Regions from separate parts of the Idiomarina abyssalis genome, predicted to be linked through region 2. Evidence: predicted binding sites of a transcription regulator. Region 2 holds the regulator's gene; the other holds the start of a gene.
The links. The regulator FliA, encoded in region 2, starts transcription of late flagellar genes. The targets are predictions, from matches to a motif close to CTAAAGNTNNNNNNNNNNNNGCCGATA.
Positions count from the first base shown of each region.

Region 1: the regulator FliA is predicted to act here: its motif matches at 11,153-11,179, upstream of K5X84_RS08575 (DUF5610 domain-containing protein).

Region 1 covers NZ_CP081832.1:1,775,797-1,791,190, forward strand. The annotation lists gene rsxD (electron transport complex subunit RsxD) at 1-951, shown strand, start outside; gene rsxG (electron transport complex subunit RsxG) at 953-1,594, shown strand; gene K5X84_RS08515 (electron transport complex subunit E) at 1,591-2,271, shown strand; gene nth (endonuclease III) at 2,301-2,936, shown strand; gene K5X84_RS08525 (flagellar protein MotY) at 2,942-3,838, opposite strand; gene rnt (ribonuclease T) at 3,967-4,614, shown strand; gene K5X84_RS08535 (peroxiredoxin) at 4,682-5,287, opposite strand; gene K5X84_RS08540 (Grx4 family monothiol glutaredoxin) at 5,445-5,783, opposite strand; gene K5X84_RS08545 (superoxide dismutase) at 5,988-6,569, shown strand; gene K5X84_RS08550 (Lcl C-terminal domain-containing protein) at 6,626-7,132, opposite strand; gene K5X84_RS08555 (hypothetical protein) at 7,209-7,661, opposite strand; gene K5X84_RS08560 (alpha/beta hydrolase) at 7,828-8,823, opposite strand; gene K5X84_RS08565 (hypothetical protein) at 8,923-9,510, opposite strand; gene K5X84_RS08570 (M90 family metallopeptidase) at 9,680-10,447, opposite strand; gene K5X84_RS08575 (DUF5610 domain-containing protein) at 10,500-11,096, opposite strand; gene fadR (fatty acid metabolism transcriptional regulator FadR) at 11,332-12,042, opposite strand; gene dsbB (disulfide bond formation protein DsbB) at 12,186-12,731, shown strand; gene K5X84_RS08590 (YcgN family cysteine cluster protein) at 12,744-13,187, opposite strand; gene K5X84_RS08595 (lytic murein transglycosylase) at 13,192-14,229, opposite strand; gene K5X84_RS08600 (YcgL domain-containing protein) at 14,223-14,471, opposite strand; gene rnd (ribonuclease D) at 14,524-15,394, opposite strand, start outside.
Region 2 covers NZ_CP081832.1:745,408-760,801, reverse strand. The annotation lists gene K5X84_RS03555 (protein-glutamate methylesterase/protein-glutamine glutaminase) at 1-1,099, opposite strand, end outside; gene K5X84_RS03550 (chemotaxis protein CheA) at 1,115-3,265, opposite strand; gene K5X84_RS03545 (protein phosphatase CheZ) at 3,279-4,025, opposite strand; gene cheY (chemotaxis response regulator CheY) at 4,039-4,422, opposite strand; gene K5X84_RS03535 (RNA polymerase sigma factor FliA) at 4,460-5,185, opposite strand; gene K5X84_RS03530 (MinD/ParA family protein) at 5,178-6,050, opposite strand; gene flhF (flagellar biosynthesis GTPase FlhF) at 6,107-7,444, opposite strand; gene flhA (flagellar biosynthesis protein FlhA) at 7,457-9,610, opposite strand; gene K5X84_RS03515 (prepilin-type N-terminal cleavage/methylation domain-containing protein) at 9,768-10,184, shown strand; gene K5X84_RS03510 (PulJ/GspJ family protein) at 10,178-10,687, shown strand; gene K5X84_RS03505 (hypothetical protein) at 10,723-10,917, shown strand; gene K5X84_RS03500 (PulJ/GspJ family protein) at 10,898-11,242, shown strand; gene ispH (4-hydroxy-3-methylbut-2-enyl diphosphate reductase) at 11,356-12,300, opposite strand; gene fkpB (FKBP-type peptidyl-prolyl cis-trans isomerase) at 12,337-12,738, opposite strand; gene lspA (signal peptidase II) at 12,788-13,315, opposite strand; gene ileS (isoleucine--tRNA ligase) at 13,308-15,394, opposite strand, start outside.

The DNA.
Region 1 (15,394 bases), 1.0 Mb from region 2:
CAAAGCTACTTTTTTGGTCCCGGAGTCTGGTTTCAAATTACACTAGCCGTTGCTACTGCAGTATTAGCCGAAATGGCCTGTACGGTTGCCCGCGAGCGACCGGCGTTTTCCGCGCTGCGTGACAACACCGCAATAGTCACCGCCATTTTACTGGCCATTAGCATTCCCTCACTTGCGCCCTGGTGGGTCATCGTTATAGGAACCTTATTCGCCATTGTTGTGGTCAAGCATGTGTATGGTGGCATGGGTCAGAACCTATTTAACCCGGCCATGGCAGGTTATGTGCTGTTGTTAATTTCGTTTCCGGTACAAATGACAAACTGGCTACCGGCTTCCACTATTAGCGAGCACTCGCTAACTTTGTGGCAAACACTGCACACCATATTGTTTGAATACACCCCTGCCGGTTACAGCGTAGAGCAACTGCGTGCAGGTATTGATGGTGTCACCATGGCAACACCGCTGGATACCATAAAAACAGAACTGACCCGGGGTTATACGCTGACAGAAATTTATCAGGGACCAGAGTTCAGTTATTTTGCCGGTGCCGGCTGGCAGTGGATTAATCTGGGCTTTTTAGTCGGTGGCTTACTTTTAATTCAGCAACGCATTATCAGCTGGCACATTCCGCTGGGGTTCCTTGCAGGCCTTTGCCTACCCGCTTTTATTGCTCATATTTTTGCGCCGGACCTTATGCCCGGACCTATCGTGCACGCCTTAAGTGGCGCAACCATGTTAGGCGCTTTCTTTATAGCAACCGACCCGGTATCGGCCGCCACGTCAAACCGGGGCCGCGTGGTTTTTGCCTTATTGATTGGCTTCATCGTCTTTGTTATTCGCAGTTGGGGCGGCTACCCCGACGCCGTAGCCTTTGCCGTGTTGCTTGCCAATATGTGTGTACCATTAATAGACCGGTATACGCGGCCTGTTGTTTACGGCCACGGAGACTGATATGACCTTTAACAGTATGCAGAAAAATGGTTTATTACTGGCCGCTTTTGCGGTCATTGCTACCGCTTTAATTATTGGTGTGCAACTGCTGACAGAAGACAAAATCGCCAGACAACAGCAGCAGCAAGTGCTTCGCACACTGAATCAGTTGATACCGCCGGCACTGCACGACAACGACTTATACCAATCCTGTCGATTACTACAGGATCCGGCTCTGGGCAGTACTAAGCCGCAGCCGTTGTATCGCGCATGGGTTAACGATGAGCCCACTGCTTTAGCGGCTGAAATTGTAGCTCCAGACGGCTACTCCGGCGCTATCCGTTTGCTGCTGGCTATTCAACCCAATGGCGAAGTTTTAGGTGTAAGAACCTTGCGCCATCAGGAAACCCCGGGGTTAGGCGATAAAATTGAAATTCAGAAAAGTGACTGGATAAAGAGCTTTGCTGAGAAGCGTGTTCGCGGTGAAGATGATAACCGCTGGGCTGTTCAGCGCGACGGCGGCATGTTTGATCAGTTCACCGGCGCGACCATTACCCCCCGGGCTGTGGTCTCTGCCGTAAAACGAGCGACATTAAAGCTTCAGCAGCAAGCAGACGTTCTGTTTAACGCCGACTTACCACATTGTCAGGAGGCTCAGGAATGAACGAATACAAAAACCTGACCAAGCAAGGCCTGTGGGAAAACAATCCCGCATTAGTACAGCTTTTAGGCTTGTGTCCACTATTAGCAGTGACTGCCTCAGTCACCAACGCCATGGGCCTGGGTCTGGCGACCTTGTTCGTACTGGTTGGCTCAAATATCACCGTATCTCTGGTGCGTGAGTTTATCCCTTCGGAAATCCGCATACCCGTTTTTGTCATGGTCATTGCCACCTTCGTAACCATTATTCAACTGCTCATGAACGCCTATGTGTTCCAGCTTTATCAGTCGCTGGGTATCTTCATTCCGCTCATTGTGACTAACTGTGCCATTATTGGCCGCGCCGAAGCTTATGCCTCTAAAAACCCATGGCAACGCGCAGCGTTCGACGGGCTGGCAATGGGGGTTGGCTTTGCACTGGTACTGATAGTACTGGGCGCTATGCGAGAAATTATTGGTAACGGCACCCTGTTTGATGGCGCAGAATTGCTTCTGGGTGAGTGGGCAGCACAATTGCGAATTGAGCTCTTTACCGTTAATTACCCTTTATTACTGGCTATATTACCGCCAGGAGCCTTTATTGGCATGGGCTTTATCATTGCCCTGAAAAACAAGATTGACGCTGTGCGGAGTGCCCGTGCCGAGAAGAAAACCGTTACCCGGGCACGGGTCACGGCCTAATAAAAAAACACAAATAAAAACGAACTCTTATGAATAAAAACAAGCGCTACGAAATTTTGAGTCGGCTGCGGGACAATAACCCGAACCCAACAACTGAACTGGAATATAACTCCCCTTTTCAGCTGTTAATTGCAGTCTTGTTGTCCGCCCAGGCAACCGACGTGGGTGTGAATAAAGCCACCCGTAAACTATTCCCTGCCGCACCTACCGCTGAAGCCATGCTTGCCCTGAGAGTAGATGGAATAAAAGAATACATAAAGACCATTGGTTTGTTTAACTCCAAAGCCGAAAACGCTTACAAAACCTGCAAAATTCTGGTGGAAGAATACGGTGGCAAAGTACCGGAAGACCGGGCCGCGCTGGAAGCTCTTCCGGGTGTTGGCCGAAAAACGGCAAACGTGGTTTTAAATACGGCTTTTGGCTGGCCCACTATCGCAGTCGACACGCATATATTTCGGGTGTCTAACCGCACCAAACTGGCCCCCGGTAAAAACGTTAAAGAAGTGGAAGAAAAACTGATAAAAGTGGTGCCGGCTGAGTTTAAAGTAGACGTGCACCACTGGTTAATCTTGCACGGACGTTATACCTGCATAGCCCGTAAACCAAGGTGTGGTTCCTGCGTCATAGAAGACTTGTGCGAATTTAAAGAAAAGACCAGTGACTGAGCCTTTTACAGCTCAATCATGGGTGGTTTGCTTAACTGCACAATAACACGGCGGTTGATCTGACGGTTTAACTCGTTGTCATTCGATTTAATCGGCCGGTCTTCACCGTGAGCAACGGTTTTAATACGCTCCGCATCTATACCCCGTTCGACGAAAAACTGCTGAATTTCTTTCGCCCGCTCCTCAGTTAATTCTTTGTTCGGGCCTCGCGCGCCAAGCGAATCGGTATAAGCGTCGACTAAAACCAGTTCCAAATCGTTATCCACCTGCAGGTAGTCACTAATTTGTTTTAGCTTACGCTGCGACGCAACAGTCAGCTTTTCGCTTTCGGCTTCGTGGTTCAGCACCGTATACGCAATGTCGTCAAAACTGAACGGTAATAACGCATTAACACAGCTCATGAAGTCATCGTAAGCACGGCGGAAGTTCACTGAAGAAATAGAGACAGCAACTTCATCGCGGCTGTTATACCAGTCGTTGTAAAAGAATGTCGGGTAACGCCCTTTTTCCAGCTCGCTCAATAAGGTCCAGGCCAGTTGCTTCTGCAGCTCGCCATCAAACTGCTTATAGAGCTTCATGTCGCCAATACGGTAACTGGACTCGCCTGGCTGCCAGCGCGGCGGAACGGACTCAATGGCAGACACACCATAGCTGTCCGGTAACTTGCGCATTTCCATTTTCATACGTAAGTTGAGCTCTTTACTCGCCTCGCTTTGAAAGCGCACCTTACCGTAACGGGGAATCTCATGCTCCATTTCACAGGCTAAACGGTTCTCTTCGCTTACCTGCCACGCGGAGTTATCCAGGTTTGCACTGTAGTGCCTGACTGAGTTTGCCTGCGCCTGCCCAATTGATAGCAGCACAGAAGCTGAAACAGCAGTCAACATCGGCCAATTTTTCATAAGCGCCCCTGATTTATTTCTGATACGTCTGTTATCGGCACGCATTGCTGTTGCTTTAGTATTTCTGCAAGCAGAGCGTGATGATCTTTGGCATAATAGCGTTATCTTTAAGACACTACGGAAATTCTATGTCAGACAGCTCTAACTCGCTTATGAAGCAACGTTTTCGCGGATACATGCCCGTCGTGGTCGATGTCGAAACAGCGGGGTTTAACGCAAAAACCGATGCGTTACTGGAAATAGCTGCCGTCTTGCTGGATTTCGATGACAATGGTCTGTTAAAGCCCGTGGACTCTGTTCATTACCATGTACAGCCTTTCGAAGGCGCCAATATTGAACAGGCAGCTATCGACTTTAACGGCATTGATCCGCACTGCCCATTACGCGGCGCGGTAGAGGAAGGTGAAGCCCTGCGTGAGCTTTTCAAACCCATTCGTAAAGCGCAGAAAGCCGCGGGTTGTCAGCGTTCAGTTTTAGTCGGACACAACTCAAACTTTGATCACGGTTTTGTTATGGCCGCCGCCGAACGTGCCAATTTAAAACGTAACCCGTTTCACCCTTTTGTCAGTTTTGATACCACGTCGCTTGCGGCAATGACCTTAGGGCAAACCGTACTGATTAAAGCATGTCAGGCAGCCGGTATTGAGTTTGACAGCAAACAAGCACACTCAGCCTTATACGACACCGAACGCACCGCAGAGCTCTACTGCTGGATGATTAACCGCTGGAAAGAACTCGGTGGCTGGCCACCTGAGTCTCGTCAGGACAAAAGTTAATCCGAGTACAAATTTCAGGCATAAAAAAAGCCGCTCAAACGAGCGGCTTTTTCGATTCAGTAAACGCTTACAGTTTGTCAGCGTTTTTAGACAGGTAAGAAGCAACGCCTTCTGCGTTTTCTTTCATGCCTTCTTTACCTTCTTCCCAGCCTGCAGGGCAAACTTCGCCGTGTTTCTGGTGGAAGTTCAGTGCGTCAACCATACGCAGCATCTCGTCGATGTTACGGCCTAATGGCAAGTCGTTAACGACCTGGTGACGAACCATACCGTCTTCATCAATTAAGAATGAACCACGGAATGCAACACCGGCTTCTGGGTGTTCAACGTCGTACGCTTTACAAATGCTGTGACGAACGTCAGCAACCAATGGGTATTTCACCTGACCGATACCACCAGCGTCAGTTGACGTGTTACGCCATGCACTGTGAGTAAACTGAGAGTCAATTGAAACACCAATAACTTCTACGCCACGCTTTTTGAATTCGTCTAAGCGCTTATCAAATGCGATTAGCTCAGAAGGACATACGAAAGTGAAGTCCAACGGGTAGAAGAAAACAACAGCTTTTTTGCCTTTGATAGCGTCTGACAGTTTAAAATCTTCAACAATTTCACCTGAACCCAATACTGCTGCTGCAGTAAAATCAGGTGCTTTACGACCTACTAATACAGACATCGATTCTCTCCATTTAATGTTGAGTGTTAAAGCTTCACCGGTAGTGATGGGGATGCCTAAATAAAAAAACAAGGGCATCCGTCAATTTCACTACAGATTGTCTACTGTTTGCTTAAACTTTATTCAGCCGAAGGCTACTTATTCCGCTGAAGGCTCTTTACTCAGCTGAAGGCTCTGGATGCCGCTCAGCAACCTCAGAAACCAACTCTTGCAGCTCGCCGTTCTGGAACATTTCCATAATAATATCACAACCGCCGACCAATTCACCTTCAACCCACAGCTGCGGGAAGGTTGGCCAGTTTGCGTATTTAGGCAATTCTGCACGAATATCCGGATTCTGTAGGATATCGACGTAAGCAAACGCCTGGCCACAGCCCATTAAGGCCTGTGATGCTTGTGAAGAGAAACCACAGCTAGGCAACTTCGGAGAGCCTTTCATGTATAACAGGATTGGGTTTTCTTCGATTTGCTGCTTAATTCTGTCAACCGTTTCCATAACACCTCTGCTTAATATAATGGTTGATTAAAACACTCAGGTATTTTAACACAGCCTATAAAGTTTTGTCCTAAATTGAAAGATTTCCTTGAAAAGCAAACCAGTCAGCCCTATATATCGTAAGGTATAACAAGAAAAGAACTTGCACGCATTAAAGTGCGAGTCGCAAATTTGCACTCAAAAAAGAACTACGGAGAGAAAATTATGGCATTTGAACTACCGGCTCTTCCATACGAGAAAAACGCTCTGGAACCACATATTTCAGAAGAAACTCTGGAATACCACTACGGGAAGCACCACGCTACATACGTGAGCAAGCTGAACGACGCCGTTAAAGGTACCGACCTTGAGAGCAAATCTCTGGAAGACATCATCAAGTCTGAAAAAGGCGGACTGTTCAACAACGCCGCACAGGTATGGAACCACACTTTCTACTGGAACTGCCTAAGCCCGAACGGCGGCGGTGAACCAACTGGCGCAGTAGCAGAAGCTATCAACGCAAAATTTGGCTCTTTCGAGAAATTCAAAGAAGAGTTCAACGCAAGCGCTGCTGGTAACTTTGGTTCTGGCTGGACTTGGTTAGTGAAAAAATCTGACGGTTCTGTCGATTTACTGAACACAGACGATGCAGACACTCCTGTCGCGCACGACGGCGTAGAAGCTCTGCTGACCGTTGATGTTTGGGAACACGCTTACTACATCGACTACCGTAACTCTCGTCCTAACTACTTAGAAGCTTTCTGGAAGCTGGTAAACTGGGACTTCGTTAACAAGAACTTTGCTTAAAGCAAACTTGTGAATGATTAAAAAAGGCGCCGTTTGGCGCCTTTTTTTAGCTTTTATCAATTAATGTCTCGAACAAGGCGCACTGTATTACCAGCGTTTTTGGGAGCTTCCCGAGCCGCACCTATTTCGAAGTCTACTACTATTGCTTTTTCGCCTCTTTCTTCAGATGTCCAAAAAAATGGATAGGTTGGATTACCAAACAAAGGTGACATTGGTATAGAAAGTCTTTCAACTATCTTAGTACCTTGAGACTTACAATTACTATCCAGAATAGTCATCAATTCTTTTTCCGTAGGCACCCGCCAGTCTGTATAGCCTTGTATTTGACTGTTTTCGGCTTTAGACATTGCTCCTTCCCAGCCAACCCAACGATTTCCACCAGATAAAGTCTCATAAAAATGATCGTTAGTTACCCACATTAAATTCGTTTCTGTGTCGGTAATAGTTCCGTCTTGGTTATCTACTAAAGAGGGTTGGCAGTCCAGCTCACTAATTTTTGAGGTAGAGGCGCACGCCGAAACAAAAAGAGATACAAGGGTTACAATTAAAATTTTAAACTTCATTTTTTTCCTTTAACAGTTTCGTTTATATTAAAAACTTACCGGCCATATGGACGATTAGATTCATCGACACCTATAGCTACTTAGCTATAAATGTAAAATCTCTAATATCACCTTTACTATTGGCTCGTAACAAATAGTCAGAATGCAAACTGCCGGTATTTTCATAAAACCGAATTCTGTAACCACCGTTCCGATCACTGGAAACTCTATACTTGCTACTTACTTTTTTCTCAATGAGCTGCTTATCTATTTTGCCTTCTACTATTTTTCCCGACCCTATAATATAAGTAAGCTTATTTTCGGATAAATCATCGAAAGTAAGGATAGCGAATCTGTTATTGGTTGAAGTCGATTCGAGAGATTCTGAGTTTAGGTTGAACTTAGCCAATTGCTCTTCAATTGCTTTTTTTGCTTTTGAATTGCCGTCAGAGTAGTAAAAGCCATTGGTTTTAACTAAAGATTCGAACTCAGCTTCTGGATTTTGAAAGATAGAGGCACAGCCTGACACCCCCACAATGGCTAAAGTCATTAGCCCCCACTTATTAAACATCAGTCACCTATTTTTGTTGTAATAACCCCATTAAGATTACTACATTAGTTTACCTGATTTGCCGGCTCAAAACCGGTGGAAATTCATTTTTTTATCCTATATGACATGATCTTGATAACCCTCTTCGTTATTATTTTAAGGTCACCTAAAAGATTTTATCCAACTGCTCGCGATAGCGATCAAAAGCCTCAAACTGCGGCATATGACCAATACCTTCCAGTTCATAAAGGTAGCCGTCCGGAATTTGCTCTACCACAATTTCACCGAGTTTATCGTAGCGACCCAGTTCGTAATTAACGCCCTCTTTCTTCCAGCCTCGACCGGGGCCTGTAGTATCACGCGTTCCCAGAATCAAATGTGTCGGCACCACCAACTGGTCAAACTCATTAGACACATTGCCGGTAAAAATCATGTCGTAGGTTAGCGCATTATTCCAGGCTACCTGATTCCAGTCATCTCCATTTATCCAACCTACGTGAATTTCAATAAGCTCTTCATAATCTTCTGACCATTTACCGTCATAGTAGTTTTTGCGCTGGTAGGCGCGGATCTGGTCAATGGTTTTACCCTTCTCATTCTCGTAAAAGAACGCTGGGTCTTTGTATTCCACATAGCGCAGATAATCTTCCAAGCCAACCGGGTTAACTAACACCAGTTTCTCAACACTACTGGAATGGTTCAGCGCATAGCGAGTAGCCAGCATTCCGCCCATGGAATGACCCATAACAATCACTTGTTCAATACCCTCAGACTTTAATAACGCCTTAGTGTTATTAGCCAGGGCTTCGAAAGAAAACTGATAATGTGCCGGTTTGGACGACTTACCAAAACCAATTTGGTCAGGCATAAGCACCCCGTAACCTTTTTCATGAAGGTAATTAGCGGTTTCTTCCCAATAGTCGGCGGCAAAGTTTTTGCCATGTAACAGCAACACGGTTGACTGCCCCTTTTCGGCGGGCAAATGCATGTAGGCCATTTCCAGGCTCTGTCGTTGGCTATCAAACTCAAAGGTCTGAACGTCAAATGGGTACGAATAACCACTTAAGCGAGCATCGTATTCGGGGGCTTTGTCGTCTGCAAAAACAGGTGCTGTCAGCCCGAGTAGAAAAGCGGTAAACAACGTACACATCCAGCTACGCATAGGGACTCCTTGAAAGCTAGTTCGACATCATTATTACAGCTGCACGCCTATTACCCAAGGTATTGCGGCCCCAACAGAGTAATAGGTTCTTTGCAGGCTCTACGCGTTCGAAGGAATAGTCGGAACGGCAATTTCGTACATTACACAGGACGCTCGTGCTTTCATGAGAGCATTTCTTCTCTCTTCAAACGTCTTTGCCCCGTCACTTGCGACCTCAATCTGATCAGTCACACCGCGGATGATATCGTTTCTGGTTTGTGCGATTGCAGAGCCGCTTAATCCTGACTCCTTCAAAGCCTGACCTGCAAAGTTTGTAGCGCCAGCCCAACCGCCTAAACCAGCAACCCAGGCCGCATTTGCGCTAGGACTCGCCGCAGCTAATGCAGGCACTGCTACTGAACCAGCTAATAATCCACTCATTGAAAGCCAGTACGCCATTCTTGCCTGATTCGCAGATTTTTGTTCGTAGCCTGATAAACGGGGAAGACAAAAATTCAGAACTTCGGCGAGCTTTGCCTCGATCAATTCCTGATTTTCTTGATCGAGTTGTTTCGTCGACTTACTACTGTCAGTAATTTTCTTCACAGAAAATGTCTTCGCTGCGCTTGCATCGACACTAAGATCAGTTGGTGCACTCGTACATCCAGCAACAACTGTTGATAAAACAGCCAATACGATCAGTTTCATATTGCCCTCTATATTGTTGCTCTATCGAGCTCCAATGTTGCCATATTGAGATTAGTTATAGACCTATTATTCAATTAACACAATAAACACTAAAACTATAACTTTAGTCTTTAGCGTGTAGAGTGACAGTGAGCATATTGCTATGGAAGTGAGCGTTAGCGCAGAGTAATTAACAAGGAGTCTGGCGGTAGAATTGACACAATAACCGGTAGACCTCCGGCATATGCTCTTTCATCGTTTCCGGGTCTTCAAAAAAAGTCTCGCTGCAGACGGCAAAAAATTCAGCCGGGCTGGTTAACGAGTAACCGTCTAGTGGTAACGGTCTGTGATGAACTGAGTCACTCTGCAGCCTTTCCCAGGCCGCTGAAAAAATATCGTGCCATTCTCCGGGCTTCATATCGGGATGCATGGGTGGCGCGCCATTGGCACCATCGCGCAACATATCAAGCTTGTGCGCAAATTCGTGTATGACAACGTTCGCGGCCTTTCCGTGACGAGAATGAGGGCCTGTATGACACACCGACTGCCATGAAAGAATCAGCGGGCCTTGCAACCAGGCCTCGCCGCTTAGCCCCGGACTATGAGTGTGAACAACACCGTCGTCACTACGGTAAGGACGATTAGGTACAAAGTCGCCTTCATAAAGAATAATGCTATAGATGTGATCGTACCAATCTAACCCAAGGTGCAAAACAGGTACGCAGGCCATAGTTGCTATTTTAAGACACATAGCGTCGTTGAATTGGAAGCCGCCGCCTGAAGCAAAGTTTTTACGAACCAAAAAGCGAAGAGTCATATCCCGCAGTGCATCACGCTCAGCACCTTTGTATCGCGCCACAACGGGCCAGTCAGCAACTGCGGATTCCCACTCGCTTTCTGTGAAGCCCATTTTTTTAATGCGCCGGTTTTCAAACCACGTACGCAGTCTTTTAAACATCGGTTGTTACGGCCATACTTCTTTCCATGTACGCACTATAAAAGCACTGAGGTTAATCCTCAACGCCGCTATCAGACTCTTCAGATTCGGCAGCCAGTTCCAGCATTTTTTCACGAAAGTTATCCAGACCTTTCATAACCAGCTCATAGGTTTTATCGACATCGCTTTCAACATCACCTTCATACACCTGAAAGCTGGTAAGAATATCCTTAGCGCCTTTAAAGCCCGTTTCGATACCACCACGAATAATTTCCATAAACTTGTTCAGGGTTTCTTCTTCAGACTCGCCTGCATTGATTTCTTTATAGCGACTGTAAAAGTTGGTAGCAAAAGAAACAATACGATCCGCCGTTGCTTTGGGAGAAGTATCCGTGCCGGACTCATAGGTTTTCTTCACCGCATTTTTGCCCATTACCGGCTCTAGCTCAGCATTAATGCCTTCCAGTGCGGTTTTATACAGCAAGCTGAGGGCATCATTATTGCTGCTAAGCGATACTCTCTCATGGGCACGTAAAATGGCTTCGTTTTGTGCCTGCCTGGAATTTGGAGCGACCTCTTTCGTATTGCGATTATCATCCGCTTTTACGCTATTGGCGTTTTGCTTACCAACGCCCGCTACAGAAGTGCCATTGCCTGAGATAATTGACATGATGTTGTTCCTGATAAGTCGACTATAACTTGATTTTAGTATAGCCCGTAACTGGTTATCGGCAGGTAGTGGTTAAGATTTAGACTTTTATTAAAACGGCGCTGTGAACCTATGGATTTTTAACCGAAAGGAAATAAAGCGAGCACAAAAAATGCCTGACAACTCAGTAAGAGTCATCAGGCACTAAATAATAAGAAATTAGGCTTTATCAAGAAAACTGAAAAAGCTCTCCTAATCAATCCACCAAGTCATTCGGCATATCACCACGCAGGCCATGCCAAATTTCAGCGGACTCATAACCGTACCGGCGAACCAGATTTACCGACTCGTTGTAGTCGCCTTCGCGCGCTACGGCAATTAGGTCGGCGTAGTAGTCGCGTGCTAACTGGCGAGCTTCTGACGATGAAAAGTAGTACTGGCCAATTCGTGCGTACAGACCTTTAAAGCCGTTTAGTACCAACACATAAATAGGGTTGCCGGAGGCCATAGCTAAGTCATGGTTTAACTGGTAATCGAACTCGGCAAAGGTCTTTTCGTTGTCTTCCAGCTCGCTGGTGGGTTCCAGCAGCTCGATAACCCGCTGTGGGTTATGACGAATAGCGGCACGAATATAAATAGCACTAATATTGGTGCGTGCAGATAACAGCTGATCCACAAGCTCCGGCATACCGTCTTCGTCCAAACGTGCCAGGGTTTCTAAAATATTCAGGCCGGAGGTTTCCCAAAAGTTGTTCACTTTGGTGGGTTTGCCGTGCTTAATGGTCAGCCAACCGTCACGTGCCAGACGCTGTAGCACTTCACGCAGAGTGGTTCGTGTAACACCAATAAGTTCAGACAGCTCACGCTCTGCGGGTAAGATAGTGCCCGGTGCAAAATGCCCGTTCCAGATAGATTTTACGATGTACTCCTCGGCAAAACCCGCCGGACTTTTAGCTTTTATTATCATATTCCCGCCTGTGTACTGACTAATAGAAGGATTCTAGCAGTCTTCTGTGAGGTCGGACAAGATAACTTCTGGCTTTATATCGACAACACCAAGCTATTTGGGTATGGTTTCTACGTTTTTACAGTTTCTTAAGGAAAATCACCATGCTATCTGTGGGTCAGTGGCCTAACAAACCTTTTGCCTGGTTATTATTGTTTTTAGGATGTTCGGGACTGTTAGCGGCAGCGTTGTATTTCCAGATGGTTCTGGGTTTAGAGCCCTGCGTCAAATGCGTGTATCAGCGTATGGCAGTGGTCGGCATTGGCCTGGCTGCCATTGTTGGCCTGTTTGGTTCGGGCTTTTGGTTAACTCGCTGGGCGGCTTTAATTGGCTGGCTTTACAGCAGTTACCAGGGTTTGCTCATTGCTTACGATCACTGGGACTTACAGACTTCAAAAAACGCATTTTTTGCCGTGTGTGAAAGCGCGCCAAACTTCCCTGGCTGGGCACCGCTGCATGAATGGATGCCCGGGCTTTTTGCCGCCCCCGGCTTATGCGGTGACATTGACTGGCAATGGCTTGGCTTAGGTATGCCGGGCTGGATGACGGTGATTTTCGCAGGCTTTTTACTGATAGGTATTATTGTGGCTGTCTGTCACATTATTGCGTCGTTTAAGAAAAAAGACGGGCTGGTGCTTTACCACAAATAGTTCAAAGCGCTTTTAAGTTAAGGGCCAGGTCACTATTCTGTCTTCAAGATCGCCTTTAAACTTCGCTTCACTGACACAATGGCCGGCGACATGATAGCCGGCTTTTTTCATTGGCTCTTTGCTACCCTCATGCCTTAATGGATGCCACTCAGGCAAGGGTTGTCCTTCTGCTCTCAGCCGGTAAGCGCAGCTGGCAGGCATAAAATAGACATCTTCGAGGTTATTCGGCGTTAAAGTAACGCAGGCAGGTACGCGTTCGCTTCGGTGTGCATAGTCAGTACAACGTGCGGTGTCGGTATCTAATAACCGACAAGCAACGTCAGTGGAATACAGATTATCTTCTTCGTCTTGCAGCTGATTTAAGCAGCACTGCCCACAGCCATCGCACAAGGCTTCCCATTGTGCGTGACTCAGCGTATGCAGTGGCTGCTCATACCATTTCATCAATGCCGACAAGTCATTACCTTGGAAAACGAATGCGATCGGACAAATAGCCCACTGCCGCCACAAAGTAATGTGAACGATTCCAGCGCATTAACGCATCGTAGTTAGCGTAAGCCAGATAAACGCGGCCTTCGTTATCATCAGGAATAACAACTGAGGCGACAATATCATCACGCGATGGTAATTCAGAGCCGTCGAAACGGGTAATACCCAGATCGGCCCATTCGGCCAGTTTTTTCTTGGTATCCAGGCCTGCCAGTGACTCATCGAAGCCTTCAGGTAGTTGCACCTGACGTCCCCAGGTTACGTCGTCTTTCCAGCCAACAGAGCTTAAGTAATTAGCCGCTGAAGCAAAAACGTCCGGGAAGCTGCCCCAAATGTCTTTTTTGCCGTCACCGTCGTAGTCCACTGCGTAACTCATAAAAGAACTGGGCATAAATTGAGTTTGCCCCATAGCACCAGCCCATGACCCCTTCATCTGTTCGGGCGCAATATGGCCTTCTTCAATAATGGTCAAAGCTTCCCAGAGCTGCTTTTTGAAGAACTCTTCGCGACGACCATCAAAAGCCAGGGTAGTTAAAGCCGAAACCACATCAAAACCACCGGTGAATGAACCAAAGTTGGTTTCAATTCCCCACAGCGCCACAATAAAGCGTGGCTGCACACCGTACTCTTTACCGACTTTTTCCAGCAGTTCTTTATGCTCGTTGTATTTTTCCAGTGCCTTGTCAGCCTTCCACTCCGGAACCGCACGCGGCAGGTAGGTGTCGAGTGTGAGTTTAAATTCAGGCTGATTTTTATCCAGTTCGACTGCACGCTCGTAGTACTTCACCTTAGCAAAGGCTTTATCTAAAGTATCTTGCTTGTAGCCACTTTCAATAGCTTCAGCTTTCAGAGCTTCAACGTAAGTAGCAAACTGTTGGTCAACCTGTTCACTGCTCTCTTCTTTCGCTTTCTTATCGGTATCCTGGTAAGCAAAAGCCGGCGCACTCAGCGTAACTACAGAAGCCAGACATAACGCCAGCCCTGTGAATTTTATTGTATTTGTTAACATTGAAGTTCCTCTCGTTTCGGTGGCAACTGCAAATAGAAACCATCGTTTTGCAAATGTTCCTGTAGCTTTTCGACCGTTAAACGGGCCAACTGTTCACGCCCGGCAAGGTTTATTGTCATAACCTTTTCGGCGCGACCAAACTGTTCACACAAAACGTCAGGTACTTCTGTGAATTCATTACCGTGAGGCAAGTAAAGGTAGGTATCGGCTTTCTTTAAGCTGCGATAAACATCACACAGCATGGCAGTTCTCCTGAATAAGGGCTAAGCGCACTAATGGTTAACAAATACTATGTTAACCAATTATAGCCTGTAATTCTGCCCCAATTGCTTGCTTGCGCCAACCCATCATTAAGTCGGGTTGCGGCAAACGCTGTTGTTGCTGCGTTGAATACTGCCAGTGAAAGTTAATAACGTCGTTAATTTGCTTACGGGAGGCTACTAAGGATGCCGGCACCTGCAGTTTGTCAGCAAGTTCAGACACCACTTTTTTTATGGCTTTAAAGGTTGGCTTATAGCCTTCCATGTCGTCTAAGCGTTCAAGCGTTTTTGGCAGTTCGGACTCAGACACCTGCTCAGCTTGCTGAATGCAGCGAATAATATCCCGCCCAGAATACTTCCGGGACATAGGCGCTAAGTCCGGAATTCGGCTTAGCTCCTCGTCGCTTTTGGGCATTCTGCGAGCCAGTTCAAGTAGCACGCCGTCTTTGGCTATAAAACCCAGTGGAATGTCCCGCTCGCGCGCTTTATGCAAACGCCATGGCGTCAGAATTTTAAGTGCGCCCAGCTGGCGTGCATTTAACTGCCAGGCATTACCTACAGCTAAATACAACAAATCATCCGGCCAGCTTTGTGTGCGTTTTCGAACCTGAATTTGCGACTCCTCGTACACAATATCCAGACAGCCCTTTTCCTCACACAAAGCCTTCAAATAAGGGTACATTACCGCCAGGTAGCTGGCGTCAGCCGCAGCATAATCTAACTGCTCTTCGCTTAACGGGCGCTTCAGCCAGTTGGTGCGTGACAAGCTTTTATCTAACTCAACGCCATCAAATAAGGCATCGACCAAACGGGCGTAGCCCATAGAATCACCGAGCCCACAAAAACCTGCGGCTATTTGACTGTCGAAAATACGGTTAGGCTGACGGCCATTACTTTGCTGGAAA
Region 2 (15,394 bases):
TGCGAGTTGAAATTCCCGCTTGCGCAACAGCCTGCGGCATACCATAGACAACACAGCTGGCCTGATCTTGGGCCCATATCGTGGCTCCTTGATCTTTCAGCATACGAGAGCCATCACGACCATCGGCTCCCATACCGGTTAAAATGACACCAAGCACTTTACCCATATAGGTCTTTGATAAGCTTGCAAAGGTTAAATCCACGCTCGGCTTATAAGTAATGCGTCCACTGGTATCGTCTTTTACCCTTAAACGTGCACTACCCGGCCTGCCTTCGACCATAAGTTGTTTTCCGCCCGGCGCTAAATACGCTGTCCCGGCTCTGAGCACGTCGCCATCCTCTGCTTCCTTCACATTAACCTGACACAAACCATTCAGACGCTGTGCAAAAGCTTTTGTGAACGCTGCCGGCATATGCTGAACCATTACAATTGGATAAGGGAAATTAGCCGGTAGCTGAGTCAGTATTTTCTGCAGCGCGACAGGGCCTCCAGTCGACGTTCCTATTGCCAAAATCTGATACGCCCGGTTCGTTGTTAGTGACCCTGCAGACTTTGCGGTGCGGGCATCACTTTCACGCTGGCTCTGTAATTCCTGGTTGCGCTGACGAATACGCTCAAGCGCGGTCTTTGGCTCATCCGGGCGTTCTGCTAGTTTCTTTACTGCCGGTGCCGGTGAGGGTCTGGCAGGCGTGCGGCTAACAGGTTGCCGGGCAATTGCCAGTACGCGATCCTGCAGCGTGTTCACTGCTTCATCGCGATTCCGTGCAATGTCTTCAAATTTCTTTGGCAGGAAGTCAGCGGCGCCCGCTTCTAACGCGTTTAACGTAGCTGTAGCGCCTTCATGAGTCAGCGAGCTAAACATCAAAATAGGGCAAGGGTTGCTGCTCATTATGGCTTTCACAGCATCAATACCGTTCATTACCGGCATTTCAATGTCCATGGTAATGACATCCGGCTTAAGCACGCGACTTTGTGAAACCGCTTCTTCTCCGTTATTGGCACTACCAATCACTTTAATGTTGGCATTGTCTTCTAAAATCTCAGTCACCCGGCGGCGGAAAAACGCCGAGTCATCTACCACGAGAACTTTTACAGTCATGAACGGTGTGTCCCGTTATCGTTTTGCGTAATACTTAAGCATACTTGGTACATCAACAATCAAAGCAATACCGCCATCACTGGTGATAGTTGCTCCAGCCATACCCGGTGTACCCTGCAATAGCTTATCTAATGGTTTTATGACCACTTCTTCCTGACCAATCAATGCGTTGACGACGAAACCAACCTGTTGGTTGCCAATTTGCACAACCACGACATGGCCTTTCTCATTACGGCTTGAACGATCCGGATTACGAACCAACCAATGCTCTAAGAAAAACAGCGGAATAGCACGGTCACGTACAATCAGTGTTAATTGACCATCAACGGTATTGGTACGCTTCATATCGAGGTCGATAATTTCGCTTACCACAGCCAGTGGCAGAGCAAATGTCTGCTCTTTTACCGCAACCATTAAGGTAGGCAGTATCGCCAGAGTCAGTGGAACTTTAATTAAAAGCTCCGTGCCCTTACCCAGCTCAGACTGAATTTTGACACTACCGTTAAGCTGACTAATTTTGGTTTTAACCACATCCATCCCGACACCGCGGCCGGATATGTCTGAAACTTCTTCTTTGGTCGAAAAGCCAGCGGCAAAAATCAGATTATAAGCATCTTCGTCACTCAGACGCGCAGCGGCGTCGGTATCGAGAATACCTTTGCTGATAGCAATGCCCTTAAGCTTTTCCGCATCCATACCTGCACCGTCGTCTTTAATCGACAGCATAATATGGTCGCCTTCCTGAGACGCCGACAGCGTTACCGTACCCGCACGCGGTTTACCATTAGCTTCGCGCACGTCTGGCATTTCAATACCGTGGTCAACAGAGTTACGAACCAAATGCACCAAAGGATCGGCCAGTGCTTCTACCAGGTTTTTATCCAGGTCGGTATCTTCACCGTACATCTCAAGGTTAATTTCTTTCTTAAGGCTGCGCGCTAAGTCCCTGACAACCCGAGGGAAACGCCCAAAAACTTTCTTAATAGGCTGCATACGGGTTTTCATAACCGCGCCTTGCAAATCGCCAGTTACAACATCCAGATTAGAAATGGCTTTCCCCATCTCGTCACTGTCTGATTCATCTGAGTTACTCAGGCTTAATAGACGATTCCGGACTAAAACCAGCTCACCGACCATATTCATAATTTCATCTAAACGTTTGGTATCAACCCGGACTGTGGTTTCAGCCTGAGCTGGTGCCGGCGCCGCTGGCTTTTTATCCACGGATTTTGCTGCCGCAGGTTTATCTTCCGCTTTGGCCGCAGCTGCTTTCGGCTCTGGTTTAGCTGCAGGCTTAGGTTGAGGTTTAGCTTGCGCTTTTGGCTCAGGTTTCTTCTCAGCGGCTTTTTCTGCTGGCTTATCTCCTTTAGGCGTCGGCGCTTTACCACTGCCATGGAGTTCATCTAACAGCGACTCGAACTCGTCATCTGTTATTTCGTCATCTTTTGCCGGCTCTTTTTGCTTCTCTTGTGTCTTCTCAGCACTTTGAGGCGCCTTACCACTGCCGTGCAATTCATCCAGCAACGATTCAAACTCATCGTCTGTTATTTCATCGTTGTCATCGCCCGGTGCCGACTCAGCAGCGGAAGCTTTAGCTTCTTCTTTCTTGCCCGGTCCTTTACCTTCACCATGCAGTTCATCCAGTAAAGCTTCAAATTCGTCGTCCTGAATTTCATCAATACTTTCGCCGCTACTCGCGTCAGCTACCTCGGGCTCTGGTTCGGGCTCTGGTTCGGGTTCTGGTTCCGGCGCTTTAACCGGCTCTTCATCTTCCGATTCCGGCTGGCTCAACTTATGCAGAAGTTCCAGTAATTCAGGTGATGCAGCTTCAGGTTCTTCTTTGGCCCGAACCTGTGCAAATTGAGCATTAATGGTATCCAGCGACTGTAGAATAACATCCATCAAGTCGGAGGTGACGGTACGTTGGCCATTACGCAGGGTATCGAACACATTTTCCGCACCGTGGCAGGTATCAACGAGTGCGCCCAGCGACAAAAACCCGGCACCACCTTTCACGGTATGAAAACCACGGAAAATAGCATTCAGCAGGTCTTTATTTTCTGGATCATTTTCCAGTTCAACCAGCTGTTCAGACAATTGCTCGAGGATCTCTCCCGCCTCGATCAAAAAGTCCTGCAGAATGTCTTCGTCCATATCAAAGCTCATGCGACTGATGCTCCTAGAAACCTAAACTGGACAGCAAATCGTCCACTTCGTCTTGTCCGCCAACCACGTCATCGCGTTGATCAGCATCTATAATAGGGCCTTCCGCAACACCTGCATTTTTCTTATCAGGCGTTGAGGTTGCTGCCTTACGGCGCTCTTCTTCTTTACCGAATATTTTGAGTAGCTCAATTAAGTTCTTTTCAACGTCTTCAACTAACTGAATAACCCGGCGAATAACTTGCCCGGTAATATCCTGAAAGTCCTGAGCCATCAATACTTCAGTCATCAACCCATGCACTTGTGGCATGTTTTCACCACAGCGCTTAAGTACGTCATCGACCTGATGGCATAAAGACTTGAATTCATTTAACTCAATATCGTTACTCATCAGCCTGTTCCAGGCCGGCATGACCTTCTCTACACGCTGATGCATCTCATCTGCTAAAGGCAGGCAAGCCTCTACCGCATCCATTGTTCTATTGGCTGCGTCTTCGGTTTTCTCAATGACATACAACAAACGGTTTTGCGCATCAGGAAGATCATCTTGTGTCATTTGCACAATGCGAGGGTCTACCTGAAAATCCTGAAGTGCTTCGTGGAGGTCGCGTGTTAACTGGCCGACAGAAGTAAACAACTTGTCGTTACGACGGTTGTAAACGTCTTCCAGTAATTGATTTGCCTGCTGCTGCTTCCCGTCTTCAAGCAAGGCTACGAGTTCCTTGGCTTGCTCCAGAGAAATATCATGGGCGTTATCAGACATAGTCATTCGCCCTTTAGCTAATACGTTCGAAAATCTTGTCGAGCTTTTCTTTCAACGTTACGGCTGTAAATGGTTTCACGATGTAACCATTAACCCCCGCTTGTGCGGCCATGATGATTTGCTCACGCTTAGCTTCGGCCGTTACCATCAATACCGGTAAATGCGCCAGGTTATCGTCCTTGCGAATTTCACGCAGCAAGTCAATTCCCTGCATACCGGGCATGTTCCAATCGGTTACGACAAAGTCGAAATCACCGTTCTGCAACATGGGTAAAGCCGTATTACCGTCATCAGCTTCCTGAATATTGGTAAAGCCAAGATCACGAAGTAAATTCTTAATGATTCGTCTCATTGTAGAAAAGTCATCCACAACAAGAATTTTCATATTTTTATCCAAAGCACCCTCCACTGAGGCTCTCGATTACCACCAAAGTTTATTCAACCCAATTTTGCATTCGCGACTTCAGTCGCAACATTGCCTGACTGTGAATCTGACTGACACGTGATTCACTCACGCTCAGCACTTCACCTATCTCTTTTAAATTCAATTCTTCGTCATAATACAACGAAAGCACCAAGGCTTCACGTTCTGGTAACGATGAAATTGTCGAAACCAATGCTTTATGAAACGCAGCGTTCTCAACATCTCGTTGTGGCTCATAAGCTGAACCTGTTACCTGCTCTGGCATTAACGCATCTTCCGACACGCCAAGATCTTCAATTCCGACAATTCGTCCTGAACTCACATCCCGTAAAATATGGTGGTATTCATCCATACCCATATTCAGTTTTGCGGCTACTTCCGTATCTTTTGCGTCCCGCCCGGTCTCGTTTTCAACCTGGCGAATGGCTTCCAGCACACGTCTGTGGTTACGGTGTACTGAGCGAGGGGCCCAATCGCCGCGACGAATTTCGTCCAGCATCGCACCACGAATGCGAATGCCGGCAAAAGTTTCGAAACTGGCACCTTTGCTGTTATCAAAGTTACGCGCAGCTTCTAGTAAGCCAATCATGCCTGCCTGTATTAAATCATCCACTTGCACGCTGGCGGGTAGTCTCGCCATCATGTGGTGGGCAATACGCTTAACCAGTCCGGTATGCTGCTCAATAATGGCATTCCGGTTGTCAGCAGTGGCGGCATAAACGGCAGCTTTATTCATTGGCAACATCCCGCTTACTCTCGTTATCGGCAGAAGTTATCAATTGTTCAAGGAAAAATTCTAAATGTCCTCCGGCTTGAGCCGGAACCGGCCAGTCCAGCGCCTTCTTAGCCAGCGCTTTTATCGCTAATGACGCCGGCGATTTAGGGTAAGCCATGACAAAAGATTGCTGTTTCCGCACGGCTAAACGCAAGTTTTCATCGAAAGGAATAATTGCTGCCAGCTCCAAAGCAACATCTAAAAACCGGTCGGTAACCTTAGTGAGCTTATTGAACAGTACTTGCCCGTCACGCATATTGCGCACCATATTGGCAACTACCTTGAATTTGAAAAGCCCCTGCTCACGGCTCAATACTTTAATAAGAGCATAAGCATCGGTAATCGATGTTGGTTCATCGCAAACTACGACTAACACGTCCTGTGAGGCTCGGGCAAAACTGACAACGGTGTTACCTATGCCAGCTGCGGTATCCACAATCAGCACGTCATAATTACCCTGTAACTGGCTAAACGCTCTAATTAAACCGGCATGCTCAGATTCACTGAGATCCACCATCGAACGTGTACCAGACGTTGCCGGAACAATTTTTATTCCCGCAGGGCCTTCTATCAGAATATCTTCCAGTTCACACTGGCCGCTTAACACATGAGAGAGATTACGCTCAACACGAAGACCCAACATCACATCGACGTTAGCCAGGCCTAAGTCGGCGTCCAGCACCAATACTCGTTTGCCCTGCTTTGCCATTGCAATAGCCATATTCAGCGACACATTGGTTTTACCCACGCCACCTTTACCACCGGTTACCGCAATAACTTTTACTTTTGATTGTTTCATTCTTCGCAGACCGCTTGCTTGATCCATCGGGCGTATCTCTTTTCTGACTAAATTGACAACAGCTTCATATTACTTCGGCTCATTCAGCGAGAAAACGCCGCATTCCAATACGATTTTGGCACGTCTGACACTGAGGAACAAATGCTTTTATCAAGCAAACGCTCGGCTTCCGCTACCATAAAGTTCGCATCGGCAACCCGAATGTCTTCAGGAACCTGCTGACCATTGGTTAAATAGCCTACTGGTAAGCCATGCTCAATAGCTACGCTAATACTCTCACCTAAACTTAAGCATTCGTCCAGCTTGGTAAAAATGCAACCGGATAAAGGCAAAGTTTTAAACTGCTTAACGGCATCCATCAATACTTGATTCTGTGATGTCGCTGAAAGCACCAGATATGGACGAATACGCAGTCTTGAATTCTGGATAAGCTGGTTTAACTGCTCGCTCAAACGCTTGTCGCGTTGGCCCATGCCTGCAGTATCAATTAAAATTAAACTCTTCTGGCGCAGTGAAAGTAACGCATCTGCCAGCTCTTGCGCATTTTTAGCAACTTTTACCGGACACCCTATTATACGACCATAGGTTTGTAATTGTTCACTGGCACCAATACGGAAGGTATCCGTGGTAATTAATGCCACTTTATCCGCACCATGGCGCTGAGCGTAACGAGCAGCCAGCTTCGCAATAGTGGTGGTTTTACCCACGCCTGTAGGGCCGACTAAAGCAACCGCACCGCCGCGTGTCAAAATATCGTCGGACGTGGTATTCAACTGACCTTCTAATAAATGCAGGGTCTGTTCCCAGGCTTCATCGTCTGAGCCACCTTCGGGAATAAAACAGGCAATCTGGTCCGCAACTCGTTCACTTAAGCCCATAGACATCAAGCGATTCATCAGCATCGCACGGGTTGGTTCTTCGCGATCCATTTCCTGCTTCATCAAGCCACTTAACTGATGCTCCAGTAATTGACGAATACCGTTTACCTGAGAGCGCAGTTCAGCAATGGCCTGGGAGTCGTCCGCTGCTGGTGCGTTTACTTGTTCAGGAAAAATATCGTCGCTTAGCTGAGAATCCGCGAAGCCTTGTGGTTCTGGTTTCGGCTCTGGCCGTTGTGTGGCCGGCTCAGCAACCTCTTGCTCAGCAGTGCGTTGCGCAGGCTGTTCAGCCTGCGCCTGACGCTGTAACAGTTCCTGCAAAGATTCAGCCGGTACTTCCGGTGTCTTTGATGCGGCCGGCTCATTCGGTGCCTGCTCAGCCATTGGCTGTGCCTGTTGCGCATCGGGGTCAATGGCTGCAACCAGCTCAATACCACCATTCACTTTCTTATTGGACAGGATAATAGCATCCGGACCTAAGGTTTCTTTAACCTGTTGCAAACCACGGCGCATATCTTCGGCAAAAAAGCGTTTAATCTTCACAAGCGACTCCCGTTACTCTTGTGTGGCGGTTTGTTCACCACCGTTTTGTTGTCCACCAATTGAGCTGACAATGCGAATTTGTTTATCATCCGGTACTTCCTGATAGGACAACACTCGCATACCATCGGTAGCGTGACGCGCAAATCGCGCCATGGTTGACCTCAGAAGTCCAGAGGTCAGCAGTACTGAAGGTTCACCATTCATTTCCTGCTGCTGATGCACTTCGCGTAATGACTGTTGCAGGCGTTCGGCCAAACCTGGTTCGATTCCGGCGCCTTGCTGATTTCCGTCATTACCAGCCATTTGCAATGACTGATGCAACATCTGTTCCAACTCTGGTGCCAAAGTTATGACAGGCAGTTCAGCCGCCCCTTCAGCAATGTCCTGAACAATTAAACGGCGTAGTGAGATTCTGACCGCAGCCGTTAATACTTCTGGGTCCTGACTACGCCCCGCATACTCAACCAGGGTTTGTACAATGGTGCGCATGTCACGAATCGCAATACCTTCATCCAATAGGTTTTGCAGTACTTTCACAAAATTGCCCAATGACAGCAGATCCGGAATCAGGCCTTCAACCAGCTTAGGATGAGTGCGACCTAAACGATCCAGTAATTCTTGTGCTTCTTCATGACCCAGTAGCTGTGACGCATGGTTTGTCACTATTTGACTTAAATGTGTTGCAACCACAGTTGCCGCATCCACCACGGTATAACCCAGGGTCTGCGCATGCTCTCGTTGTTCCGGACGGATCCAGACCGCATCCAGGCCAAAGGCAGGGTCAGTTGTTTTTTCGCCTTCCAATTCGCCGAAAACCTGACCCGGGTTAATCGCCATTTCCCAGTCATGGCGAATTTCAGCTTCGCCCATAGTCACACCCATTAGGGTAATTCGGTAACTGTTAGGGCCTAAATCCAGGTTGTCTCTGATATGAACAGCTGGCACCAGGAAACCAAATTCCTGTGACTGCTTCTTACGCACGCCTTTTATGCGTGACAGGAGCTCGCCGCCCTGCTGCTTATCGACCAAAGGAATTAAACGATAGCCAACTTCCAGACCAATAGTGTCTACATGGCGCACATCGTCCCAGCTAAGCTCTTTTTGCTGCGCCTGCTGGACTTGCTGCTCCTGTTCTTTCTCTACCAGCTCGCCTTCTTCGACTTTTGACTTTTTAAGCTTAAAGTACGCTGCACCGGCTAGTACCGCTGACATACTCAAGAACGCCAGATGTGGCATACCGGGGATAACACCCATAGCAAAGAGTACCGCACTGGTAATGACCAGAACCTTGGGGTTATCAAGCAGTTGCAGGACAACGGCATCACCCATGTCTTTACTGTCATTTTCGCGAGTAATGATAATGGCGGTCGCAACCGACAGTAATAAAGAGGGGATTTGCGCGACCAGGCCGTCACCAATGGTTAACAGGGTATAAACTTCCACGGCCTCATTAAAGGTCAGGCCGTACTGGATCATACCAATGAGCAGGCCGCCGATAATGTTAATAAAGAGAATAAGGATACCGGCTATGGCATCCCCTTTTACGAACTTACTGGCACCGTCCATAGAGCCGTAGAAATCGGCCTCACGGGTTACGTCACTGCGTCGGGCTTTGGCTTCTTCCTGATTGATTAAACCGGCGTTCAGGTCGGCATCAATAGCCATCTGTTTACCCGGCATGGCATCAAGGGTAAAACGGGCAGTAACTTCTGAAATACGGCCGGCACCTTTGGTGATAACCACAAAGTTAATAATAACCAGAATGGCAAACACCACCAGACCAACGGTGTAGTTACCGCCTATGACCACGCTACCGAAGGCTTCAATCACTGAGCCCGCCGCGCCGGGGCCGTTATGACCTTCCAGCAAAACAATACGGGTTGAGGCAACGTTAAGGCTTAACCGTAAGACCGTAGCAATAAGCAATACCGTCGGAAACGCAGCGAAATCTAGCGGACGTTGGGTATAAACCGCCACCAGCATAACTACCAGCGACAAGGTAATTGAAAACGAGAACAGAATATCCAGCACCATGGCCGGAATTGGCAGAACTACCATCGCCAGAATGGCCATAATGGCCACAGGCGTCCCGAATCCTTTAATCAGATGCGCGTTGTTCTGCGTGAAATTTCTTAAATCTACTAACTTTTCGGCACCGCCCGCCATACGTCTTCCTGTTGCGTCAAAAAGTTGAACCTGCGGTGTTTCATTCAAGAATCGAGCCAGCTTTTAAATATTTTCTGACTCGTTGATACGTTTTGGCCTACAGATATTTATCTTCTCGCAGCTACACTCTCTGCTCTTTAACAAAAAGGTTATTACCGTGCGTGGTTATTCCCTCGTTGAAATGCTTATTGCACTGACAATTAGCGCAGGTCTAGGTGCGTTATCAATGCCGTTATTGAGTCAACAAATGGAGACCTTGCTGTTGCAACAGGCCAGTAATCGCTGGTTGTTGTATTTGCATCAAGTAAAAGCAAAGGCACAGAAGGAACAGCGCTCAATAGTTGCTGAATTGGTACCTCTTGACGCTCGCTCCAGTGTTTTTAAAGCAATGACAGAATCGACGTACAGCGCAGCAAGTCCACTCAAGTTCTACGGTAACTCCGGTGCGGCTGTACCTGGGCATGTCCGGATTGTAAGCGGTGACAGAATGATAAAAGTAATTATAAGCAGCAAAGGTCGCATTCGCTCTTGCGTTAGCCTTGGCTCGTCATTGCCCGGAATCTCCTTATGCTAGTTAGTAAAAGTAATGGCTATAGCTTGGTTGAAGTACTCATTGCTGCTGCACTTGGTTCTATTATTGTGATCACCACTCAGCAAATAATGCAGTGGCAAAAGGGCGCTCAGTTTCGTGCGGTGTCGAGTGCACAATTTATTCTGGGTGGGCAAGCCGTTTCTTATCAGTTCTTTGAAAGCCTGAATCAGACAATCGCGAGCAGTGTGCAAAATCCACAAAGCAATTGCTTTATTTTCCCTACCCAAAGCGGCGGGTCGGTTGGCTTTCGGGTCAGGAACTCCCAGTTACAGCATAACCCTATGACACTGGACTGTTCAGGGTATGGTTGGCAGTCACTGACCGACAAAACACAATTTAAGGTTCAGGAGTTAATGGTTGAAACCAGTGTTCCGTCAGTGTCTGACCGCGCCTCAAAGCTGTTTATTACACTGATTATTTCACGGGTCACTAAAAACGGCGTGCAAGAGCAACCGTTTAAACGAAGCATAACGATATTTTCTTAGCCCTTTGCTTTTAACCACAGAGAAGGATGTTCACAATGCAAGCGAAAGGATTCGCGTTAATACTCACCTTAGTAACACTCATTAGTCTAAGCTCCGCAAGCGTCGCCGCCCTGTTTTTCTACGCGCAAATGCTGGAAGCTCAGCAAGAGCATCAGTGGCAAGTACTTTCTGGTCAGTTAGAAGCCGATTTTAACCGACAGAAAGAGCATTATGAGTCAGCACAAAAGTAAAGGTTTTTCCCTGACCGAAACCTTGGTTGCTTCTGCAATAGTCGCTATTTGGGCTGTCAGTAGTCAGCAGCTGCTCCAGATTGGGTTAGGCGCTATTGAAAAAGCAAAGCGCAAAGCCCGGGCCGTCGAAGTTTTGAACCGCTATATACAAGACACCCATATTGACTGGATAAATGGCTCTTCCCCATCACCTGAAGTCATTTCGAACGGTTTTATTATCCATTCAGATGTTAATTCAATAGACGAAAACAACGCTTCTATGGGTGTTGAAATAACCTGGGGAGAAAAAAATAGGTATTTATTGAAAGTCTGGCTGTCTCGATAAAATTAGCAATAACTTGAATATCAGCTTTGCAAAGACTTCCCAATTGCTTGCGTGTGAAAAAGTGAGAAGGCGCGACGCGTTAAAACGCATCGCTCGTGCGCTAGATATTAGCGCTAAGCTGCCGGGTGCGGCCTTAGCTCTGGGGGAATTGAGAAAGTGATATTTTCCTCACGGCCACTGAGTTCAATGGCGGTCTTACCACCCCATTCCTGCAGTTTAGCAATAACCTCTTTCACCAACACTTCTGGTGCAGAAGCGCCAGCGGTTACCGCAACTTTATCGTGACCTTCTAACCAGGCTTGGTCGATGCAACTGGCATCATCAATTAGATAAGCCGGAGTTCCCATTTTCTCTGAAAGCTCGCGTAAGCGGTTTGAGTTTGAGCTATTGCGTGCGCCCACAACTAACATAACATCGGCATCACTGGCTAATTCACGCACCGCATCCTGCCTGTTTTGGGTGGCGTAGCAGATGTCGTCCTTACGTGGACCATTAATGTCAGGAAACTTCTGACGCAAAGCCTCAATAACATCGGCGGTGTCATCAACCGACAAGGTTGTCTGACTCATATAATGGAGGTTTTTCGAGTCTTTCACTTCCAGTTTATTCACGTCTTCAGGCGACTCAACTAAGTAGATACCACCATCGGCGTTCTTATACTGACCCATGGTGCCTTCAACTTCCGGGTGTCCCGCATGGCCAATGAGTACACATTCATGTCCCTTTCGACTGGCACGCGTCACTTCCATATGAACCTTGGTTACCAATGGACAAGTGGCATCAAACACCCTCAAACCGCGATCTTTGGCTTCTTGTCTGACCGCCTGAGAAACGCCATGGGCGCTAAAAATAACGATTTGGTCGTCCGGCACTTCGTGCAACTCTTCCACAAATACCGCACCGGCATCGCGCAGCTTGCTGACGACATACTTGTTGTGAACCACTTCGTGACGCACATAAATCGGCGGCTCGAATATTTCCAGGGCCCGCTCGACAATAGTAATAGCGCGATCAACTCCGGCACAAAATCCACGTGGGTTCGCCAACAAAATCTGCATCATTTCCTCCTGCGCTCAGCCCGCTTGTTTAACCAGTCACGGCTCAACGCTGATAATTTCTACTTCAAAAATCACCGTTTGTCCGGCTAACGGATGATTAAAATCGATGGTCACTGTTGGACCTTCAATTTTACGAACAATTCCCGGTAAATCGGTACCATCAGGTTGAGTAAACGCCAAAATAGCGCCAACTTCCGGTTTTGTTTCGTCGCTAAACTTTGCCGAGTCGACATAGTAGTAGTTGTCCGGGTTGGGTTCGCCAAAAGCGTCTTTGGGCTCTAATGTGAATTCACGCTCGGCGCCTTCACGCAGGCCTACCAGACAAGCTTCAAAGTTTTCCGTCAGGCTGCCATCGCCCATACGAAACTTCGCTGGCTTGCCAGACATTTTGGTGCTGTCCGCAACCGAACCATCGGCAAGTTTAATGGTGAAGTGCATAACCACTTCACGTCCGTGCTCAATAGGTAAACGACTCAAACGAAACTCCTTACTGCTTGTGACCGTCTTCGGCTTTATCCCGACGGTTATCAAAAAAAGCTTCCAGCAACATGAGTGCAGCACCAATAGTAATAGCCATGTCCGCTACGTTAAAGGCCGGCCAATGCCACCCCTGATAGTGCACATCAAAAAAGTCGATGACATAGCCGTACATTAAACGGTCAGCTACATTACCAATAGCCCCTGCCAGAATCAGCGAAAAGGCCAGGTTCTGGCGCCACAAGCCTACCGGGTTACGACGCATCCAGATAAGCAAAACAGCACTAATAGCAATAGCGATAACGGTGAAGAACCAACGCTGCCAACCACCACCGTCACTTAAAAAGCTAAATGCGGCACCATAGTTGTGCACGTAGGTGAAGTTAAATAAGCCTTCAATAACAACCCGGCTTTCGTAAAGCTCAAATTCACCTGCAACCCAAATCTTCGTAATTTGATCAACAACCACCAGCAACAAGGTTAGCCACAAAAAACGTAGCCCGGTTGCACGGTTAGTCTGGTTAGCAAAATCAGGCAAAACGACGCTCCTCACCTTCACCTTCAATATTGGTTACACAACGCTGGCATAAATCGGCATGGCTCTCTAATGTGCCAACCTCTTTGCGATGATGCCAGCAACGCTCGCACTTCTTGTGTTCAGATTTCGTCACACTAACCGCCAACGCCATCTTTTCAGCTTTAACTGCGTCGGCAGGTGCATCATTAATAGAAGCCACTTGCGCTTCTGATGTCAGCAGTGCAAAACGCAGTTCTTCACCTAAACGGTTCAGAGAGGTCGCCAGCTTATCATCAGCATACAAGGTCACTTCGGCCTGCAATGAACCACCAATAACATCGTTACGGCGTGACTGCTCCAGTGCCTGATTAACCACGTCACGAATTTCCAGCAACTGCATCCAGAAGGCGTTTTCATCGTCTTTCACACCGGCAAATTTATCAAAGCCCTGATACCAGTTTTCGGTAAAGACATACTGACTGCGCTCGTTCGGCAGCAAGTCCCAAATTTCCTGAGCAGTAAAGCTACAAATTGGCGCCATCCAGCGCACCAGTGCCTCAGCAATATGATACAGCGCTGTCTGGCAAGAACGACGAGCCAGTCCTTCCGACTTTGCGGTGTACTGACGGTCTTTAATGATGTCCAGATAGAAACTACCCAGTTCAATTGAGCAAAAATGCATAAGCTTCTGCACAACGCTATGGAACTGATAGTTGTCGTAGGCTTCCAGCAGTTCTTTCTGCAAGTCCGCGGCCCGACCCACAATCCAGCGGTCCAGTTCAACCATATCTTCTCTGGCAACTAAGTCCGTTTTAGGGTCAAAACCGGTTAAGTTCGCTAATAAAAAGCGCGACGTATTACGAATGCGACGATACGCATCCGCAGAGCGTTTAAGGATTTCATCAGAAACCGTCATTTCGCCGGAATAATCTGCTGATGCAACCCATAAGCGCAGAATATCGCCACCCAATTTATTCATCACGTCCTGCGGAGCAACTACGTTCCCGATAGACTTCGACATCTTGCGGCCCTGTGCATCCACAGTAAAGCCGTGAGTCAGAACCTGGTGATACGGCGCTTCGTTATACATAGCCACACCAGTGACCAGCGAGCTCTGGAACCAGCCCCTGTGTTGATCCGAACCTTCTAAATATAAGTCAGCGGGCCAGCGCAGGCCATCAAACTCACGCAATACGCAGTGATGCGTAACACCAGAGTCAAACCAGACATCTAACGTGTCGGTTACTTTGCGGTATTTGTCAGCTTCATCGCCCAGCAACGTTTCCGGCTCTAAATCAAACCACGCCTGAACACCGTCTTTTTCAATAAGCTGAGCGACCTTTTCCATCAGCTCCAGCGTGTTTGGATGAAGCTCATCGGTCTCGCGATTGACGAAAATAGCAATGGGGTTACCCCAGGTGCGTTGACGTGAAATACACCAGTCCGGGCGCCCTTCTACCATAGATTCAATGCGGCTTTGTCCCCACTCAGGGAACCAGCCCACTTTTTTGATTTGATCTAACGCACCGGCACGCAAACCTTTCTTGTCCATGCTGATAAACCATTGCGGCGTTGCACGGAAAATAATTGGCGTTTTGTGGCGCCAGCAATGCGGGTATGAGTGACGGTAGCTTTCTGCATGCATCAAGTTACCGACCTCACGGAGCTTGTCGACAATAGGCTCGTTTGCTTTAAATACGTGTTGTCCGGCAAACAATGGCGTATCGTCTTTGTACACACCGTTATCACCAACCGGGTTATAAACTTCAATACCGTAACGTTGCCCTACCAGAAAGTCATCGACACCATGCCCTGGTGCTGTATGCACACAACCGGTACCACTTTCAGTGGTTACGTGGTCGCCCAGTATTACCGGCACCTGCAATTCAAACAACGGATGCTGTAGCTGCAGACCTTCTAAGTCTTTACCTTTGCAGAAACCCAGCTTGTGGTAGTGGGTAATGTTCCAGCGTTCCATGCAGTCTTTAACCAAATCATCGGCAAGAATTACTCGCTCTGCAGGCTGGTCATCGCCGGCTTCAATTTGCACTAGCGTATACTCAAGCCCTTCTGCCAGAGTAACAGCGCGGTTAGCAGGAA